One region of the Intrasporangium sp. DVR genome, then DNA from elsewhere that is predicted to be linked to it. Evidence: riboswitches for the same ligand, from Rfam matches in the RefSeq annotation. Region 1 holds a riboswitch; the other holds the start of a gene.
The links. A riboswitch is a leader RNA that binds a small molecule or an ion and turns the genes downstream of it on or off. The one in region 1 is predicted to bind glycine.
Positions count from the first base shown of each region.

Region 2: linked by a shared signal. The riboswitch ahead of gcvP (aminomethyl-transferring glycine dehydrogenase) and the one ahead of gcvP (aminomethyl-transferring glycine dehydrogenase) in region 1 are both predicted to bind glycine.

Region 1 is NZ_BAABZW010000005.1:495,791-502,973, forward strand. Features, by position in the region: gene glyA (serine hydroxymethyltransferase) at 1-1,184, opposite strand, end outside; gene gcvH (glycine cleavage system protein GcvH) at 1,195-1,587, opposite strand; gene gcvT (glycine cleavage system aminomethyltransferase GcvT) at 1,631-2,731, opposite strand; gene gcvP (aminomethyl-transferring glycine dehydrogenase) at 2,811-5,666, opposite strand; glycine riboswitch at 5,719-5,813, opposite strand; glycine riboswitch at 5,815-5,911, opposite strand; glycine riboswitch at 6,069-6,173, shown strand; gene cycA (D-serine/D-alanine/glycine transporter) at 6,308-7,183, shown strand, end outside.
Region 2 is NZ_BAABZW010000016.1:282,046-289,228, forward strand. Features, by position in the region: gene ABWV20_RS13380 (glutamate-cysteine ligase family protein) at 67-1,557, opposite strand; gene gcvP (aminomethyl-transferring glycine dehydrogenase) at 1,612-4,521, opposite strand; glycine riboswitch at 4,603-4,717, opposite strand; gene ABWV20_RS13390 (MerR family transcriptional regulator) at 4,753-5,337, opposite strand; gene ABWV20_RS13395 (bifunctional nuclease family protein) at 5,489-5,986, opposite strand; gene ftsR (transcriptional regulator FtsR) at 6,078-6,791, opposite strand; gene ABWV20_RS13405 (FHA domain-containing protein) at 6,817-7,183, opposite strand, start outside.

The DNA.
Region 1 (7,183 bases):
CCCGTCAGCGCCTCGGCGATGACGTCCGCGACCTCGGTGAACTCGTCGGCGCCGAAGCCGCGCGTGGCGAGCGCCGGGGGGCCGATCCGCAGACCGGACGTGACCATCGGCGGGCGAGGGTCGTTGGGGACGGCGTTGCGGTTGACCGTGATCCCGATCCGGTGGAGCCGGTCCTCGGCCTGCTTGCCGTCGAGCTCGGAGTCGACGAGGTCGACGAGGACGAGGTGGACGTCGGTGCCACCGCTCAGGACCTTGATGCCCGCGTCACGCGCGTCGGCGGCGGACAGCCTCTCGGCGAGGATCGAGGCGCCCTCGAGCGTGCGGCGCTGCCGGTCCCGGAACTCCTCGCTGCCGGCGACGAGGAAGGAGACCGCCTTGGCGGCGACGACGTGCTCGAGCGGACCGCCCTGCAGGCCGGGGAAGACGGCCGAGTTGATCTTCTTGGCGATGTCGGCGTCGTTGGTCAGGATGATCCCGCCGCGGGGGCCGCCGAGCGTCTTGTGCGTCGTCGACGTCGTGACGTGGGCGTGCGGCACCGGGTTGGGGTGCAGCCCGGCGGCGACGAGGCCCGCGAAGTGGGCCATGTCGACGAAGAGGTACGCGCCCACCTCGTCGGCGATCGCGCGGAACTCGGCGAAGTCGAGCACCCGCGGGTAGGCCGACCAGCCGGCGATGATCATCTTCGGCTTGCGCTCCTGCGCGAGCCGGCGGACCTCGGCCATGTCGACGCGGCCGTCGTCGCCGACGTGGTAGGGCACGACGTCGAAGCTCTTGCCGGAGTAGTTGATCCGCATCCCGTGGGTGAGGTGGCCGCCGTGGGCCAGGTCGAGGCCGAGGATCGTGTCACCGTGCTGGAGCAGCGCGAAGAACACCGCCGTGTTGGCTTGGGCGCCGGAGTGCGGCTGCACGTTGGCGAAGCCGGCGCCGAAGAGCGCCTTGACCCGGTCGATGGCGAGCTGCTCGATGACGTCGACGTGCTCGCAGCCGCCGTAGTAGCGCCGGCCGGGGTAGCCCTCGGCGTACTTGTTCGTCGCGACCGACCCCTGCGCCTGCATGACGGCGAGCGGCGCGAAGTTCTCGGAGGCGATCATCTCGAGGGTCGACTCCTGGCGCTGGAGCTCGGCGTCGAGAGCGGCGGCGACGTCGGGGTCCACGGCGGACAGCTGCTGGTTGAGCAGGTTCATGGCCGCCTCCTCAGGCGCTCTCGACGACGGCGCGGTAGCCGTCGGCGTCGAGGAGGTCGTCGAGGCCGTCGGCCACGCGGACGCGGAAGAGCCAGCCGCCCTCGAAGGACTCGGCGTTGACGAGGCTGGGGTCGTCGACGACGGCGGCGTTGACCTCGGTGACCTCGCCGGTCAGTGGGGCGTAGAGGTCGCTGACCGACTTCGTCGACTCGACCTCTCCGCAGGTCTCGCCCGACGTGATGGTCGAGCCCGCCTCGGGCAGGTCGACGTAGACGACGTCGCCGAGCGCCTCGGCGGCGAACGCGGTGATGCCGACGGTCGCGATGTCACCGTCGGGACCTGGTTCGACACGGACCCACTCGTGGTCCTTCGTGTACTTGAGGTCTGCGGGGATGGTGCTCATGGAAATCTCCTCGAAAAGTCTTGTGGTGAAAGGGAACTGCGCGTCAGCGGGCGCGCTTGTAGAAGGGCAGGGCGACGACCTCGGCGGGCACCCGCGTGCCGCGGACGTCGACGTCGAGACGGGTGCCCGGCTCGGCGAGCGCCCGGTCGACGTAGGCCATCGCGATGGGGTGACCGAGAGTCGGCGACGGCGCGCCGCTCGTCACCTCGCCGACGGTCGCGTCGGACGCCGGGTCGACGACGGTGTAGCCGTGCCGCGGGGCCCGACGGCCCTCGGGTCGCAGCCCGACCCGGACGCGGGCGATCGGCTGCTCGGAGACGGCGGCGAGCGCGTCCCGACCGACGAAACCACCCGGCTTGTCGAGCTTGACCACGCGACCGAGCCCAGCGGCATACGGCGTCGTGGTGGTGCTCAGCTCGTTGCCGTAGAGCGGCATCGCGGCCTCGAGGCGGAGCGAGTCGCGGCACGCGAGCCCGGCGGGGATGAGTCCCCGCTCGGCCCCAGCGGCCGAGAGCGCCTCCCAGATGGCGGGGGCGTCCGCGGGCGCCGAGAAGATCTCGAAGCCGTCCTCGCCGGTGTAACCGGTTCGGGCGAGGCGCGCGGCGCGACCGGCGACGGTCGTCTCGAGGATGGCGTAGTACTTGAGCGCCGGCAGGTCGGCGTCGGTCAGCTCGGCGAGGATCTCCTGGGCCTTCGGCCCCTGGATCGCGACGAGCGACCAGTCATCGCGCCGGTCCTGCACCTCGGCGTCGAAACCGGGCGCCCGCTCCAGCAGCGCCGTGAGGACGGTCTCGGCGTTGGAGGCGTTGGCGACGACCATGTAGCGGTCGTCCTCGAGCCGGTAGACGATGAGGTCGTCGAGGATGCCGCCGTCCTCCTGGCAGATCATCGTGTACTTCGCCTTCGTCACGGCGATGGCGCTGATGTCGCCGACGAGGGCGTGGTCGAGGAGGGCCGCGGCCTGCGGGCCGACGACCTCGATCTCGCCCATGTGGGACAGGTCGAAGAGGCCGGCCGCCTGCCGGACGGCGTGGTGCTCGGCGAGCTCGCTGCCGTAGCGCAGCGGCATCCGCCAGCCGGCGAAGTCGGTGAAGGTGGCACCGAGGGATTCGTGGATGCCGCTGAGCGCGGTCTGTCGGGTCATGGTCCCTGCTCTCGGGGTCGGGTCGGTACGGGGAGGTCGGTCGCCCGGTGGGCGCCGCGGGTGCGCTCGGGTGCCGCGCTCAGTTCTCGAAGGCCTCGGGCGCGGGGCACGAGCAGACGAGGTTGCGGTCGCCGTGGCTCTGGTCGATGCGCCCGACCGGCGGCCAGTACTTCGTGTCGCTGATCCCCGCCGGGTAGGCGCCCGCCTCGCGGGAGTAGGCGCGGTCCCAGTCACCGACGAGCGAGCGGGCCGTGTGGGGGGCATGCCGCAGCGGGCTGTCGGCGGCGCTGACCGCGCCGTCGATGACCGCGTCGATCTCGGCGCGGATCGCGATCATCGCGTCGATGAAGCGGTCGACCTCACCGAGGTCCTCCGACTCCGTCGGCTCGACCATGAGCGTGCCCGCCACGGGGAAGCTCATCGTCGGGGCGTGGAAACCGTAGTCGACGAGGCGCTTGGCGACGTCGTCCACGGTGATCCCCGACTCCTTGGTCAGCGGACGCAGGTCGAGGATGCACTCGTGGGCGACGAGGCCGTCCTCGCCCGTGTAGAGCGTCGGGAAGTGCGGGGCCAGCCGCGCGGCGATGTAGTTCGCGGCGAGGACCGCGACCTTGGTCGCCCGGGTCAGGCCCTCGGCGCCCATGAGCCGCACGTAGGCCCAGCTGATCGGCAGGATGCTCGCCGAGCCGAAGGGGGCTGCACTCACCGGACCGACTCCCTCGCGGCGCGCGGGGTCGGGGTGGAGGGGGTGCGACGGGAGGAACGGGACGAGGTGCGCGGCGACCGCTACCGGGCCGACGCCGGGACCGCCGCCGCCGTGCGGGATGCAGAACGTCTTGTGCAGGTTGAGGTGCGACACGTCGCCGCCGAACGACCCGGGAGCCGCGAGGCCGAGCAGGGCGTTGAGGTTGGCGCCGTCGACGTAGACCTGGCCGCCGTGCGCGTGCACGACCTCGCACAGCTCGGTGATGCCCTCTTCGTAGACGCCGTGGGTCGACGGGTAGGTCACCATGATCGCGGCGAGCCGGGGCGAGTGCTCCTCACATCTGGCGCGCAGGTCGTCGAGGTCGACGGTGCCGTCCGGTGCGGTCCTCACGACGACGACCCGCATGCCGGCCATCACGGCGGAGGCGGCGTTCGTCCCGTGCGCGCTCGCCGGGATGAGGCACACGTCCCGCTCGCCCTCGCCGCGGGAGCGGTGGTAGCCGCGGATCGCGAGCAGCCCGGCGAGCTCGCCCTGGCTGCCGGCGTTGGGCTGGATGGACACCTTGGCGTAGCCGGTGACCTCGGCGAGCCACGACTCGAGCTCGTCGACCAGGGTGGTGTAGCCGATGGCGGCCGAGGCCGGCGCGAAGGGGTGCAGGGCCGCGAAGCCCGGCAGGCTGATCGGCTCCATCTCCGTCGTCGCGTTGAGCTTCATCGTGCACGAGCCGAGCGGGATCATGCCCCGGTCGAGGGCGTAGTCCTTGTCCGAGAGCGAGCGCAGGTAGCGCAGCATCGCCGTCTCCGACCTGTGCGCCGAGAAGACCGGGTGGGTCAGGTAGGCGGACGTCCGGCGCAGACCCTCGGGGAGGCGGTCCGTCGCTGCGTCGAGGTCGAGGCCGGCGTCGCTCGCACCGAAGGCGGCGAGGACGGCCGACAGGTGCTGTTCGCTCGTCGTCTCGGAGCAGGAGATGCCGACGTGGTCGGCGTCGACCTCGCGCAGGTGGACACCGCGGGCGGCGGCCGACGCGACGACCTCGGCGGCGCGACCCGGCACCCGGGTCAGGACCGTGTCGAAGAAGGCCTCGTGGACGACCTCGACGCCGGCGGCCTCGAGTGCCGCGGTGAGCGACACCGCTTTACGGTGCACGTCCGTCGCGATGGCCCGCAGCCCCTCGGGGCCGTGGTAGACGGCGTACATCGACGCCACGACCGCGAGCAGGACCTGGGCCGTGCAGATGTTCGACGTCGCCTTGTCGCGGCGGATGTGCTGCTCGCGGGTCTGCAGGGCGAGCCGGTAGGCGGGTCGGCCGGCCGAGTCGACGCTGACGCCGACGAGGCGGCCGGGCAGCGAGCGCTCGAGCCCCTCGCGGACGGCCATGTAGCCGGCGTGCGGGCCGCCGTAGCCCATCGGGACGCCGAAGCGCTGGGTCGACCCGATCGCGATGTCGGCACCCCAGTCGCCCGGCGCGGCGAGGAGCGTGAGGGCCAGCAGGTCCGCCGAGGCGGCGACGAGGGCTCCGCGCTCGTGTGCGGCGGCCGTCAGCTCGGCGTGGTCGCGAACGGCGCCGGACGCACCGGGGTACTGCACGACGAGGCCGAAGAACTCCTCGTCCGGCAGACCCTGGCCCAGGTCGGCGACGAGGACCTCCACCCCGATCGCCTCGCAGCGCGTCCGGAGGACGGCGATGCTCTGCGGGAAGAGGTCGGCGTCGACGACGATCCGCTCCGCCTTGACCTTGCTCGTCCGGCGCATGACCGTCATCGCCTCGGCCACGGCGGTTGCCTCGTCGAGGAGCGACGCGTTGGACGTGGCGAGGCCCGTCAGGTCGCCGACCATGGTCTGGAAGTTGATCAGCGCCTCGAGGCGGCCCTGGCTGATCTCCGGCTGGTACGGCGTGTAGGCGGTGTACCAGGCCGGGCTCTCGACGACGTTCCGGCGGATCACCGCGGGCGTGATGGTGCCGTGGTAGCCGAGGCCGATCATCGCCTCGGAGGAGTCGTTCTGCTCCGCGAGGCCGCGCAGCTCCGCCTGGACCTGCGCCTCGGTGAGCGGCTGCGGGAGGTTGAGCGCGGAGGCGTTGCGCACGCCCTTGGGCACGGCCCGGTCGACGAGGGAGTCGAGGGAGTCGAAGCCGAGCTCGGCCAGCATCTTGGCCTGGTCGTCGGCGGAGAAGCCGATGTGGCGGGTGTGGAAGTCGACGGTAGGCGTCAGCGGAGGTCGGTGCGTCATTGCGGGAGGCTCCCTGGTCTGTGCACGCCCGTGGGCGCGACTGGTGGGGTTGCCTCCCCGCTCTGTCATGTGGACCTGAGAGCTTCACCGACCCGAGGGACGGCTTGCACCGTGGGTGCAGGACCAGGTCCTGCTTTCCAGAGTTCGCCTCACCGCAACGGTCATGGTGGCCTGAGAGATTCTGGGGAGAAGTTGCTCCTTCGGCGCCGCGACCTGCTGGTCGCGAGCTCTCCCGCTGCGATTCGAACGGCGAATGTGCAGTTGTCGGGCTCACCGTAGGCGGCGACCCGCCTGCCGTCAATGGCCAGTCCGCATGGCGGCTGACCGCGATGTGGCCGGGGTCTTGTGCGCCCGGCGACCCGGGTCTACCGTCAGCGCCCATCACCTAATTGAAAATGCCATCGAACTGTGGCGGGAGAGTCCCGCCGTCCTGAACCAGGAGCAGCGGGCGCCGAAGGAGCAAACCCTCCCCGGGAATCTCTCAGGCCCCCGTACCGCCACGGCTAGGCAACTCTGGAAAGTGCCCGGACGTCCCGTCCCCGCACACCGACGGTGCAAACGGAGCCTCGCTCCGCGAATCTCTCAGGTCCGATACAGAGCGGGGAGGAGCCATCCATCCTCTGCCGGAACGGACCCGGACCATGCCTGACCTCAGCAACGGCGCTGACACCCTGACCGCCCCCGCGGTGCCGACGGGCGCGCGCCTCTCCCACGTGCCCGACGTCGACCTCGCCGCGAGAACCCCTGCTGCCGAAGGGGGCTCGGGAGGAGCCGACGGCTCGAACGGCGACAGCCCGCACCTGGCGCGCTCCCTCTCCAACCGTCACATCCAGCTCATCGCCATCGGCGGCGCCATCGGCACCGGCCTCTTCATGGGCTCGGGCAAGACGATCTCGCTCGCCGGACCCTCGGTGATCTTCGTCTACATGATCATCGGCTTCATGCTCTTCTTCGTCATGCGGGCGATGGGCGAGCTGCTCCTGTCCAACCTCAACTACAAGTCGTTCACCGACTTCGCGGCGGACCTGCTCGGGCCGTGGGCCGGCTTCTTCACCGGCTGGACGTACTGGTTCTGCTGGATCGTCACGGGCATCGCCGACATCGTCGCGATCGCCGGCTACGTGACGTACTGGTGGGCTGACCTGCCGTTGTGGATCCCCGGCGTCGCAGCCATCACCCTGCTCCTCGGCCTCAACCTGCCCACGGTCAAGGCGTTCGGCGAGACGGAGTTCTGGTTCGCCCTCGTCAAGATCGTGGCGATCGTCACGTTGATCATCGTGGGCGTCGTCATGGTCTTCAGCTCGTTCACCGCCCCCGACGGCGCCCGGGCCTCGTTCACCAACCTGTGGAACGACGGCGGCATGTTCCCCACCGGCGTGATGGGCTTCGTCGCCGGCTTCCAGATCGCCGTCTTCGCCTTCGTCGGCCTCGAGCTCGTCGGCACGACCGCTGCTGAGACGAAGAACCCCGAGCGGACCCTCCCCCGGGCCATCAACTCGATCCCGATCCGGATCATG
Region 2 (7,183 bases), on a different contig from region 1:
CCCAGCTCGACGGCGGGAGCGGGCTCAGCGGCATACGGCGTGGGCGGCGCCGGCGGAGCGCCCGGCTCACCCGGCCGTCGGCAGCTCCCACTCGTGGACCGGCTCGTTGGCGTTCATGCCCTCGATGTACGCCGCGAGCATCTCCCGGAGCGCCTGGTCCCGGGTCCGCCCGTGTGACTCCAGCCGGGCGACGCACTCGGCCTGCCAACAGGCGCCATTCATCGCCTTGAGGCAGCGCTGCTCGATGATCGTCAGGTAACGGTCGCGCACCTTCTGGGACACACCCCACCGCTCGAGCCCCTCGTGCGCCATCGGCAGGAGCCGGCGCAGGACGAGCTCGGTCGCGGGCACCTCCCCCAGCCCCGGCCAGTACGTCCTGGCGTCGATGCCGAGCCGCGCGCCCTCCTCGAAGTTGGCCTCCGCCGCGGAGAAGCTCATCCGGGTCCACACCGGCCGGTCCTCCTCGGCGAGGACCCGGATGACGCCGTAGTAGAACGCCGCGTTGGCGAGCACGTCGGCGATGCTCGGCCCCGCCGGCAGGACGCGGTTCTCCACCCGCAGGTGGGGCCGGCCCTGGACGATGTCGTAGATCGGGCGGTTCCACCGATAGACCGTCCCGTTGTGCAGGCGCAGCTCCTTCAGCTCCGGGACCTCGCCGCGCTCGAAGACCTCCTCCGGCTGCTCCTCGGAGATCTCGGGCAGCAGGGCCGGGAAGTAGCGGACGTTCTCCTCGAACAGGTCGAAGATCGAGGTGATCCACCGCTCCCCGAACCACACCCGTGGCCGGACGCCTTGGTTCTTCAGCTCGATCGACCGGGTGTCCGTCGCCTGGGTGAACAACGGGATGCGGGTCTCGGCCCAGAGCCGCTGGCCCAGGAAGAACGGGGAGTTGGCCCCCACCGCCAGCTGAGGGCCGGCCAGGACCTGAGCCGCGTTCCAGTGGTCGGCGAAGCGCTCGGGCTGGACCTGCAGGTGCAGCTGCATCGACGTGCAGGCCGACTCGGGCGCGAGAGAGTCGGAGTAGCGGGCGATCCGCTCCCCCGTCGGGCCCTCCAGCTCGAGCCAGACGTCCTCGCCCCGGGCATCGAGCACGGCGTTGTTGAGGGCCTCGTAACGGATGTTCTCGCTGATCCAGTCGCCCTCGAAGTGCTCCGGCATCACGGTGGGGAGGATGCCGATCGCAACGATGCCCGTGTGCAGCTCCGCGGCGCGCGCGGAGGCATGGTTGAGCGACTCGCGCAGGTGCTGCTCGAGCTCCAGCGCCGCGTCCCCCGGCAGCGGTCGAGGGTGGACGTTGAGCTCGATGTTGTAGCGGGCCAGCTCGGTCTGGTAGTTCGGGTCGGCGATGTGCTCGAGGACCGTCTTGTTGTCGAGCTTCGGGCCGAGGTCGCCGTTGACGAGGTTGAGCTCGATCTCGAGCCCGGTCATCGGCCGGTCGAACTCGAACTGGCTGTGCCCGAGCATCCGCTCGAACACGTCAAGGTCGCGGCGGACCTTCTCGCGGTACTGCTGCCGCTGCTCCCGGGTGTACCTGGCCTGTTCGACTTCGGCTCCCACGAGCCGAGACAACCACACATGGCGTCTCGGCGCGAGGGAATCCGACGTGCGTGTTCAGCTCTCGAACGCCTCAGGCGGCGGGCAGGAGCACACGAGGTGCCGGTCGCCGTAGGCGCCGTCGATCCGTCCGACCGGCGGCCAGTACTTGTCGGCCGCGTCGACGCCCACCGGGAAGGCCGCAGCGGCTCGGTCGTACTCCTTGTCCCACTCGCCGCTCGCGATCGCGTGCGCCGTGTGTGGCGCCCCGCGCAGCATGCTCCCCGCCAGGGGGACGTCGCCCTTGTGGACCGCCTCGATCTCGTCACGGATGGCGATCATCGCGTCGCAGAACCGGTCGAGCTCGTACTTGTTCTCGGACTCCGTCGGCTCGACCATGAGCGTGCCCGCCACGGGGAAGCTCATCGTCGGGGCGTGGAAGCCGTAGTCGATGAGTCGCTTGGCGATGTCGTCGACCGTGACGCCGGTGTCGGCGGTGATCTTGCGGACGTCGAGGATGCACTCGTGCGCCACGAGACCATCGGGACCGGAGTAGAGCACCGGGTAGTGCTCGCGCAGCCGCGCTGCCACGTAGTTGGCGTTGAGGACCGCCATCTGGGTCGCGTGGCGCAGCCCGGCGCCGCCCATCAGCCGGACGTACGCCCACGAGATCGGCAGGATGCTCGCCGAGCCGTAGGGGGCCGCGCTCACCGGTCCCACGCCCGTCTCCGGTCCTGCCTCGGGAGCGAGCGGGTGGTTCGGCAGGTGCGGGGCCAGGTGGGCCCGGACCGCGACGGGGCCGACGCCGGGGCCTCCGCCGCCGTGCGGGATGCAGAAGGTCTTGTGGAGGTTGAGGTGCGAGACGTCGGCGCCGAACCTGCCCGGCTGGGCCAGGCCGACAAGCGCGTTGAGGTTGGCACCGTCGACGTAGACCTGGCCGCCTGCGTCGTGGACGAGCCCGCACAGCTCCGTGATCGTGTCCTCGTACACGCCGTGGGTCGACGGGTAGGTCACCATGATCGCGGCGAGGTCGTCGCGGTGCTGGTCGATCTTGGCCCGGAGGTCGTCCATGTCGACCGTGCCGTCCGGGGCCGTCTGGACGACGACGACCTTGAGGCCCGCCATCACCGCTGAGGCAGCGTTGGTCCCGTGGGCGCTGGCCGGGATGAGGCAGATGCGCCGATGTCCTTCCCCGCGCGCCTGGTGGTAGGCGTGGATCGCCAGCAGCCCGGCGAACTCGCCCTGCGAGCCGGCGTTCGGCTGGAGCGACACCGCGTCGTAGCCGGTGATCTCGCAGAGCCACGCGGCGAGGTCGCCGATGAGGGCGCGGATCCCCTCGGACTGGTCGGCCGGGGCGAACGGGTGGAGGTTGGCGAACTCGGGCCAGGTGATCGACTCCATCTCGGTCGTGGCGTTGAGCTTCATGGTGCACGAGCCGAGCGGGATCATGCCGCGGTCGAGGGCGAAGTCCCGGTCGGCGAGGCGTCGCAGGTATCGGAGCATCGCCGTCTCCGAGCGGTGCGCGTGGAAGACCGGGTGGGTGAGGAACTCGGACGTGCGCGCAAGCGCAGCCGGTATGCCGCTGGGCTCGCTCCCGGGGTCCGCCGACACGGGCTCCGGCTGGGACTGCACGCCGAAGGCCGCGAGGATCTTCGTCAGGGTGGCCCCCGTCGTCGTCTCGTCTAGGCTGAGCGTGACGAGGTCGGCGTCGACCCGGCGGATGTTGATGCCGGCTGCGAGGAAGTCACGGACGACGTCGTCGGCGCGCCCGGGAACCGAGATCGCCAGCGTGTCGAAGTGGGTCTCGGTCGACAGCTCGACGCCACCGGCGAGCAGGGCCGCTCGCAGGCTGGCCGCGTGCGAGTGGATGCGCTGCGCGATCCGGGTCAGGCCGTCGGGCCCGTGCCACACCGCGTACATCGACGCCATGACCGCGAGGAGCACCTGTGCGGTGCAGATGTTGGAGGTCGCCTTCTCACGGCGGATGTGCTGCTCGCGGGTCTGCAGCGCCAGGCGGTAGGCGGGCTTGCCGTGGGAGTCGATCGACACCCCGACCAGACGGCCGGGCAGCTGCCGCTCCAGCCCCTGGTGCACCGACATGTAGCCCGCGTGCGGTCCGCCGAAGCCCATCGGCACGCCGAGACGCTGGGCGCTGCCGACGGCGATGTCGGCTCCCCACTCCCCCGGTGGCACGAAGAGGGCCAGGGCCAGCAGGTCGGCACACGCGGTCACGAGGGCCCCGGCCGAGTGTGCCGCCTCGGCGAGCGCCCGCCAGTCCAGGACCGATCCGGTCGCGTCCGGGTACTGCACCACGACACCGACGACCGTGCGGCCGTCAGCGGCAGCGGCCAGGTCCTCCGCGGACCGGACCGGACGCAGGTCGGCCACGACGAGCGGCAGCCCGATGGCCGTGGCCCGCGTCTGCATGACCGCGATCGTCTGTGGGAAGACGCGCTCGTCGACGACGACCACCCCGTCCGTGGCTCGACTCGCCCGGTGCATGAGCGACATGGCCTCGGCAGCCGCGGTGGCCTCGTCGAGCAGCGACGAGCCCGCGATCGCGAGGCCGGTCAGGTCGCTGACGACCGTCTGGAAGTTGAGCAGCGCCTCGAGCCGGCCCTGCGAGATCTCGGGCTGGTAGGGCGTGTAGGCGGTGTACCACGCGGGGTTCTCGAGGACGTTGCGTCGCACGACCGGGGGCGTGACGGTGCCGTAGTAGCCGAGACCGATGAGGGAGGTGAGCACGCGGTTGCGCGAGGCGAACCCACGCAGCTCGTCGATGACGGCGGACTCGCTGTCGGCCGCCTCGAGGTCGAGCGCCTCGGTCGACCTGATCGCTCCGGGGATCGCGCGGTCGCTCATGGCATCGAGGCTGGGCTGACCGACGACCTGGAGCATCTGCTCGATGTCGTCGGCGCGAGGACCGACGTGCCGGCCCACGAAGTCGGCGAAGGTGGTGTCCAGCACGGCTGGGGACTGGGAAGACATCGGGGCTCCTGACGGGACGAGCGGACGACACACGCTCCCCGTCTGTCGGAGCCGGCTTCGATGCCGACGTCCTCCAGGGTGCCTCGCCACATGGTCCGGGTGCCTGAGAGGTTCCGGGGATGTTGCCCCTTCGGCGCCTCGGCGACGTCAGGCGAATGCACCTCACGTCGGCCGGGGACTCTCCCATGTGGGTTGGACGGCAGGCCAAATCTACCAGTCGAACCGGGCCCGTCAGGAGATGTGGCGCGCCTGACGCCGCGCGGTCAGCTCGTCGTCGGGGTGATCGGCCGGCTCGCCGTCCTCGGCACGCTCGCTCGGGAGCTGGGCGAGCTCTCCCTCGATCTCGCGCCAGACCCGACCGACTGCGATCCCGAAGACGCCCTGCCCGCCCTGGACGAGGTCGATCACCTCATCCGCGGAGGTGCACTCGTAGACCGAGGCTCCGTCGCTCATCAAGGTGATCTGGGCCAGGTCCTCGACGCCGCGCTCGCGCAGGTGGTCGATCGCGACGCGGATCTGCTGCAGCGAGACCCCGGTGTCCAGGAGACGCTTGACCACCTTGAGGACGAGGATGTCCCGGAAGCCGTAGAGACGCTGCGTCCCCGAGCCGGTGGCGCCACGCACGGACGGCTCGACGAGCCCGGTCCGCGCCCAGTAGTCGAGCTGGCGGTAGGTGATCCCCGCGGCGCGGCAGGCGGTGGGGCCCCGATAGCCGACGTCCTCCGTGAGGTCGGGCAGGTCGTCGGAGAAGAGCATCCCCTGCGAGGCAACCGGAGCGCGCCGGCTGGCCCGGGCAGCATCCTCGATGGCAGCCATGCGAGTTCCTCTCGGTCGGGATCCCGGGCGTCGAGCAGACGACATCCAGGTAACTACAGTCACGTTGTTCAGTTCGACGGTAGAACCAGCGCCGGGCACCGTCAATCACCGACGTCACACCCGGCCGTCGTGTCGCCGGATCGGCGGTCGCTCAGGGCTCCGTGGGTGGTGGGCCGGGCTCGCCCGGGTGCTCGAAGTCCTCGGCCGACACGTGGTCGAGGAACTCCTTGAACCGCTCGACCTCGTCGTCCTCCTCCGAGGAGACGACGATGGCGGCCTCGTCGAGGATGCTCGGCTCGACCAGCACCTTCGAACCCGTGCGCAGCGCGAGCGCGATGGCGTCGGAGGCGCGAGAGCTGATCTCCGTCGTGCCGTCGATGATGAGGGCCGCGTGAAAGACCGAGTCCTTGAGGGCGACGATCCGCACCTCGGTGAGCTCGTGGCCGAGGCCGGCCAGGATGTCGCGCATGAGGTCATGGGTCAGCGGGCGCGGCGGGACCACGCCCTGCTGGGCATACGTGATCGCCGCTGCCTCGGGCGCCCCGATCCAGATCGGCAGGTAGCGACCACCGTCCCGCTCCCGGAGGAGCACGATGGGCTGGTTCGTCGGCATCTCCACGCGGACGCCCAGGACGTCGACCTCTCTCACCACACCACCGTACCTCGCTGGCGACCTGGTCGAATGGCCGCCGGGCCGGTTGGCCCGGGTGCGTGCGACGCACAGAGTGCCTCGGCGAGCCTCAGTGGTCGAGACCGGACCGCACGAGGGCCACGTGCAGGGCGACACAGGCCGAGAGGATCTCCGCGGTCCGCTCCTCCCGCGAGCCGTTTCCGCGCCGGGTGGCCAGGACCTGGTCGACGAGCCCGATCTCTCGGTCGGCAGCCGTGCGGAAGGGACGCAGGTGCCGGGGCTCGAGCCCGTGCTCGGCCAGCCGCTTGGCCGCGACGGCGACGTCGACGGCCTCGGCGGAGAAGTACCCGGCACCGTCGGCCCGGAGCAGGCCGAAGCTCTCGAGTGCAGAGAACAACGGCTTGTCGATCCCGCTCGCCTGCCTCAGCTCGGGGCCCGTGAGCCGCACTCGTGCACGCGGCACGAAGCCCTCCGGGCCGGGTAGCGCAGGGTCCGCCCCGGGAGCGGGCAGCTGTGGGCGGCCGGACTCGCCGCCCGGGTCGGACAGGCCGCGGTCGAGGGCGTCCAGGGCGTCGCGGATCACCTTCAGCGGCCAGAACCGGTCGCGCTGGGCGGTCAGCACGTAACGCAGGCGCTCCACGTCCTCGGAGCTGAAGAGCCGGTAGCCGGCTGCGGTCCGCTCGGGCGTGACCAAGCCCTGGGTCTCGAGGAAGCGCACCTTGGAGGAGGTGACGTCAGGGAAGTCGTCCCGCAGCTGGTCCAGGACCTGCCCGATCGTCAGGCCGTTGCGCATCCCGGGCCCCTCACGGTGACCCGCGCTCATCGAAGGTCTGGACCCACCTGTCGGGTCAGGCCGCGTAGTAGACAAGCCGGAACTTGCCGATCTGGACCTCGTCTCCCGTGTGGAGCCGGGCCTCCTCGATCCGCTCGCGGTTCACGTACGTGCCGTTCAGGGAGCCGGCATCACGAACGAGGTAGCCGTCGTCGCCCGCGATGAAGTTCGCGTGCTTGCGCGAGACGGTGACGTCGTCGAGGAAGATGTCGGAGTCGGGGTGCCGCCCGGCTGACACCTCGAGGTCGTCGAGCAGGAACCGGGCGCCGGTGTTGGGGCCGCGCAGCACGATCAGCAGTGCGGTGCCGGGGCGCAGCGCCTCGATCGTCGCCTGGTCCTCCGGGCTGAGGCCGCGGATGTCGTGCGGCTCGACGTGATCGGCG